Regions from separate parts of the Psychrobacillus sp. FSL W7-1457 genome, predicted to be linked through region 1. Evidence: riboswitches for the same ligand, from Rfam matches in the RefSeq annotation. Region 1 holds a riboswitch; the other holds the start of a gene.
The links. A riboswitch is a leader RNA that binds a small molecule or an ion and turns the genes downstream of it on or off. The one in region 1 is predicted to bind cobalamin.
Positions count from the first base shown of each region.

Region 2: linked by a shared signal. The riboswitch ahead of NSQ95_RS17890 (hypothetical protein) and the one ahead of NSQ95_RS03015 (ABC transporter substrate-binding protein) in region 1 are both predicted to bind cobalamin.

Region 1 is NZ_CP151993.1:612,544-615,826, forward strand. Features, by position in the region: gene NSQ95_RS03005 (DUF2185 domain-containing protein) at 1-415, shown strand, start outside; gene NSQ95_RS03010 (DUF1963 domain-containing protein) at 428-1,108, shown strand; cobalamin riboswitch at 1,643-1,785, shown strand; gene NSQ95_RS03015 (ABC transporter substrate-binding protein) at 1,905-2,858, shown strand; gene NSQ95_RS03020 (iron ABC transporter permease) at 2,851-3,283, shown strand, end outside.
Region 2 is NZ_CP151993.1:3,648,401-3,651,683, forward strand. Features, by position in the region: gene NSQ95_RS17885 (ABC transporter substrate-binding protein) at 21-941, opposite strand; gene NSQ95_RS17890 (hypothetical protein) at 945-1,484, opposite strand; cobalamin riboswitch at 1,655-1,845, opposite strand; gene NSQ95_RS17895 (VanZ family protein) at 1,970-2,446, shown strand; gene NSQ95_RS17900 (spore germination protein GerW family protein) at 2,468-2,857, opposite strand; gene NSQ95_RS17905 (GNAT family N-acetyltransferase) at 2,871-3,283, opposite strand, start outside.

The DNA of each region.
Region 1 (3,283 bases):
AAACGACCCAATCAATATAAGTGAATTAAAAATTGGACAAGAAATTTCATTTCGTGCAGTACATATATGTGACACTGAGTATAACGATCCAAATGCTTCTAAATGGGATTATTATTTTGATACGAAAATAATTGTAAGCAACGATGTTTTAGAGAGAAATGAATTTAACTTTATGTTAAAAGATGATCCAAAAGATGCTCAAGATTCTGGTTGGTCTGTTTTAAGTGGTTACGAAGATGATAGATTTTTAAGTAATTCTGATAATTTTCAGTATATATCCATAGGTGTAATTTTAAATATAGATGACTCTGTTCTATCTTTTATTGATGAGCCACCTCTATGTGCATATGAAAAAAATGACCACGGTGTCTTCTATAAAATAGACGATTACGATTGGGAGTCTTACTTAGCTTAGGAAGGGATTTATATGAACATTGCTCAATTAAAAGAAGTACTATTTAAGCAAGCTACCATTTTTGAGACGGGTGGACATCGACCAACAGAAGAATTAGGAGAGAGCTGGATTGGAAAGGTCATGTGGGGAAAAGAAGAAAATATATCTTCCCAGTATGAGCCTTTAAGTACAATTTTTTTAAACAATCTCCCTTACGTACCGGAGGAATTAAAAAACATTCAATTAATCACTATTTATATGGACTTTAATGTATATGATCATTTAAACAATGATAATTTAGCATCTTTTTTTATGATTAATTGCTATACAAGCCTCAACGAATTACATAAAATAAACGATCAATCTGCAAGGATGAAACCTTTTCCATTAAAACCGAAACTAGTTGAGAATGATGCTCCCGCCTGGGACTCTGATGATATACCACCAGAAATTGTAGACGAGATTTTACGCATTGAATTAGAGGATGCGATCGAATATTACGATGATATCGTGGAAGATATCTATCCTATGCATAAGGTTGGAGGATATCCTTCCTTTACCCAGAGCGGAGTCTCCTATGGTGACGAATATCCCTTTGTCTTTCAGATAAGCTCTGATGCGAAAGCGCAATTCAACATAGTAGACAGTGGTAGCTTCTATTTTTTCTATAATCAAGACAAACAAGAGTGGATTGTGTACTGTGATTTTTATTAATAGCATTAGGGGTGAGTATCTCTCGAATATTTTCTAATAGGAGATGGACATTTTTTACTTAAGCTACAAAAATGCCACTCCCCTAGCTTTATAGAAGGTCAGAAAGTGAAACGTGAAATGATTTCGATAATATGAATGTAAAAATTTCACTGAAATCACCTTTAATCAATTACTACTGTTTTTTTACCTCGCTTGAGCTGGAGAAGATTCATTTCTCAAAATAGTTAAACACGAACCTTTTCTAAAATTGATTGTAGCGGCAGGCGGCGGCACAAGTAGGGATGAGTGAGACAGCTCAGACATCACAACCTTGCGCGTAAGCGACAGGTGATGACTTATCGCTCCCCCCCTCGAAAGATCGTCCGAGATATGAGCGAAAATCAATTCTACTTTCTACATATAAAAGTATATAAACTTGAATATTCTTTATTAATTGTTCGTATTTTTGAAATTATGAAACGGATGCCTTTCTCAAATCCCGACATCATCTCGACAACATCTAAATATAAGGTATAATAAATGCAAGAAACAATAGAATAACATTTGCGTAAAGGTGCTCTAGTTATTGGATACTAGAGTTAAAAGGGAAGCTGGTTAGAGTCCAGCGCGGTCCCGCCACTGTAAGTGATGCATGTGCATCATAAGCCAGAAAACCTGCCTTTATGTGCACACCCATTACCTACGCGGATAGGTCTGGTGTAGGTCCGCTTTCGGTATTTTTGGCAGATTTATACCTATCTATCTCTCATCCTAGGATGGGGGATTTTTTATTGTTTAAAATTAGGAGGAATGAAGGATGAAAAAGTTTTGGTTATTAATTGGGATAGCACTGTTTGTATTGGCTGGGTGCAATGATTCCGAAACACTTCCGTTAGAAAAAGAAGATAGTGTAGAGGTTGGTAGCTCGGAAACAGCATTTCCGCTGACTCTCACTGATGCAGTAGGACAAGAGATTACGCTAGAGGAAGCCCCAACATCAATTATATCTATGATTCCAAGCAATACCGAAATTCTATTTGCTTTAGGGCTAGATGAAGAAATTATCGGTGTGAATGATTATGAGAGCTACCCTAAGGAAGCCTTAGAAAAAGAAAAAATTGGTGGCATGGAGTATAACATTGAAAAAATAATCTCTTTAAGTCCGGATATCGTATTCGCTCATGAATCCATTGTTTCAATGGCAGAGTCAGGATTACAGCAGCTTCGAGATGCTGGTGTAAAGGTATTTGTGGTACAGGATGCAAAGGATTTTAACTTAACCTATAAAACTATTGAACAAATTGGCCGAGCAACGGGGAAATATGAGGAAGCACAAGCCGTTATAGAGGATATGAAGGCAAAGGTTGATGAAATTCAAGAAAAAGTTGCAAAAGTAGAGACAAAGAAAACAGTATTCGTAGAAACTTCCGATGTACCAGAAATTTATACTCCTGGTAATGGGACATTTATGCAAGAAATTTTAACGATGGTCAATGCAGAAAATATTATGGCCGATCAAGATGGCTGGTTTCAAGTTAACCCAGAGGAAATAGTAAGCCGTAACCCAGATGTTATGTTAATCACCTATGACTACGTAGAAGGAATTGTAGAAAAGGTGGAACAGCGTGATGGTTTTGACACAGTGACTGCCATTCAAAATGATGAGGTGGTACAAGTGGATGAGGATGCAACGAGTCGTCCAGGTCCACGTTTAGTAGAAGGCCTAGAGGAAGTGGCTAAGGCTATTTATCCGGAGGCATTTAGTGAGTAAATCAATGATCGGTTATATCTTGTCACTGGCTACGTTAATCGTAGCCATTTGGCTAGGTGTGTCGGTCGGATCTGTAAAGGTACCGATCAGTACTTTATGGGATACGGGTACAGATGCGATTGCAACAAATATCGTCTGGAAGATTCGCATGCCGCGAGTTATACTCGCAGGATTAGTCGGAGCATCCCTGGCAATAGCGGGAGCAGCTTTTCAAAGTCTGCTTAAAAATCCGCTAGCTGATCCTTATACATTGGGAGTGTCGTCCGGAGCATCGGTTGGTGCAGTGGCTACACTCTTTTTTGGAATATCGGTACCTTTTTTAGGAATGTTCACCCTGCCTGTTTTCAGTATGTTAGGAGCTCTTGCAACGATGCTCACCGTAATCACCTTCGCGAAGCTTGTTGATCGAGCGATGAAAATGGAAA
Region 2 (3,283 bases), 910 kb from region 1:
GTCAGGACCAACCTTTAACTTTATTTGAACAACTCTGGATATACGGTTTTAGCCACCAACTCTACTGCCTCTCCAATTCTTGGTCCGGGACGTGACATAATGTCTTGATCTAATTGGAATACAGCATTACTTTGAACTGCCTCTAGCTGGCCCCAACCTGGACGAGCTTTAATCTCACCAATTGGATCTTCTACATAATTTACAGTAGTCAAGATGATTGGTGGATTTCTTTTGATGACATCTTCCTCAGATAATTTAATCCATCCCTCTTGGTCTGCAAAAATATTGTTAACAGAAGCGTTATTTAAAACCTCTTGTTGAAATGTATCTTTACCTGTTGTAAATATTTCAGGTGACGGGCTTATTTCAAAATAGACTTCTTTCTTTTCATTTACAACAGCTACTTTGTCTTGAACACCTTTAATAGTGTCACGAATAGAATTAACAAGATCAGTTCCTTTCTCCTCTATCCCCATTACTGAGGCAAGTTGTGCAACATCTCCATAAACGTCTTCAAATGACAGTGCCGATTGAATGACGAATACATTTAGTCCCGCATTCTCCAACACTTTAAGCTCTTCCTCAGAACCTGTCGTATAAGCAATCACGACATCAGGGTTGATCTCCAAAATACGCTCTGCATTAAAGCTCATAGAATCGGAAATCCGTTCAATATCTTGTGCTTCTACTGGGTAGTTATCATAGTCTGTTACACCTACAATTTTTTCGCCAACACCAAGAGCGAATAAGATTTCAGTGTTACTCGGTTGCAGAGAAACAATTGTTTCTGGAACCTCTTCAAATATAATTTCTTTACCCCTATCATCCGTTACGGAATATTCCTTTATTTCTTCCGAGACAGTTTCTTTATCTGCCTGACACCCTACAAGAAATACAGATATTAATAATACCGCTAACCAATTCCTTAACTGTTTGTTCATTTGTTATTCCTCCACTTTTTTCTTTTTTTGTATTGGATATGATTTACTAACAAATTGAATTTCATCTACCCCGTGCTGTTTATTTACATAGACCGCCATGACAAACAACACATTTGCCAGTAGCTGTGTATAGTCGAATAATATCTCTGGCACTTCTCTTTCTAATGAAACCTTATGTAATGCCCTAACAGATTTCTTCGCTTCACTCCGACAGACATGTAATTCACAGGCTGCGGTAGAACCTTGTGGCAGTACAAATAGATTTACTCTACCTTCCACTTCACTTACGTAAAAATCATACATATCACTAAGAATATTTAAATCTTGTTCGCTAATTGCCAACTTACCTCTAACAGAACCATTTAAGTGATATGCCATAGGTGCCAGGTACATTAAGTCTTCGTAAACTCTTGGTATATCCTTTGTTAAAGATGCAGCAAGTCCTATCCGAGTGGTCAATGAATCCGTTTGGATTTCAAAATCTACAGTAGAAGGTTTCTCTCTCATAAATGGATAACAAATATAACGTAAATCCTTTTTCATCTCCTAGCCTCCTTTCCAATGTATTTGTGAAATTTCAGCAATAAAATACTCGACTTCTTACAGCACAAAAAAACGCCACCCCTAAAAGGGCGGCGCAATACCTATTTATCGTTAGAAATTCAATCTCAAAATAGAAACGTGCCGTACAATCCCTTAACTTCCGAAGAGTATTTATACGTTCAAGAAAAGGCTGGTCTCCTGGCTCATGCATCATTTTACTCTAAGAACCTTCCCATCGACTTCTAGCCGACAGTGGTATTTTTCTTATTTCATTAGCATTTACAGTTGCGGATACAGCTTCGGTTTTTCACCGAATTCCCAATTAAGCTGACAAGTCAGCACCTTTTCCCTGCAAAATTATTCACTTATCGTAAGTGTACCATAGCCTCTCATTCGAATGATAGAAGCTTGTCCGTCTATTTTCTTTCCTTACTATCAATCTTTAATCATTTTGATTTCTCTTATATTTATGCTACTGTTTTTATATGAAAAAATTTATCCCACTTTTACTTTTAATTCTCTTTGTATTTATTGCTTCTGGACAGACGTCCGAGCAGCAGTCTTTAGAGACTGTGCTTAAAAACTGGCTTCCGAATAAGCCATTGGAGTCCTTTTTATCTTTATTTCATATTCCATATTGGGGATTTAATGTCTCTGTCGAGGAACGTGGCTACTATGCATTTGTTGAATTCTTAATAAGAAAAGGCACACACTTCTTTTATTTTGGTTTGATTAGCGTAGCCATTCATATTGCTTTGTCTAAAAGATTAAAATACCGAAAACTGGTGGCAATATTCATTACCTTTCTTCTTGGAGCTGCTGATGAATTCCATCAATCCTTTACGAGTGGACGATCCGCTCTTTTTCAAGATGTCCTACTAGATACAAGTGGTGCAATTTTTGCCATGCTAGTATTAACATTAGTACAACGTATAAAGCACAGAAAAAACGCTACCCCCTAAAGGGAAGCGTTTTCTATCTAACTATTTACGTCTTTTTATTAGCAAGAAAGCAATTCCTAGCGTAACTACGGAGAATACTGTAAGTATTTGGTTTATCGGAAGGATAGGTTTAAATTTCACATTCTCAGCGGTGATTTCATATACTCCTATCGGTTTTACCGAAAAGGCACCACCTGCTCCTTCTCCTTGGCCACTTGAATTTTGCTCATCCGTAATCTCAGTTCCACCTCCGCCACCTCCACCCACAAAATAGTTAACCTTGGCAACGGGTAAAACTTTTTTATTATCCAACACAATTGGCTCTCCATATATTAGAGAAACGTCTTTTTCTCGAGAGAACTTTTCGAATATCGCACGTACGGGAGTTTGAAGCCACGGTAGCTTTACATCGCTTTTTAACTTTTCTTCCATAATGTCATCTCCTTTATTTTAGGATAAGTGTCATGTGATGTTCCTCGTAGTAAACATCTTCAACTTTTAAAGCCATTTCTTCTATTCCAAATACTTTAAAACCTAACTGAAGATATAAATTTTTGGCAGACTTATTGTCGGCAACAACTGTTAGATTAATCTTTTCTATCTCATAAGTTTCTCTTGCTTGTTTAATGGCCTGCTCCATCAAAGATCTCCCTATTCCTTTTCTTCTTCCTAGCGGGCTAACATACATCGCAAAAATATTTGCTCTATGCTTCATTTTTAAAGTACTTTCTTGTAAGAGGGTGACCATACCTATTAATCTTGTTCCTTCATATGCCCCAAAGGTATAATTTCCGTCTACCTTGAAATTAGCTCTTACTCTCTTAATGGGGTTTTCTCTTTGAATAGCCTCTTCATAGC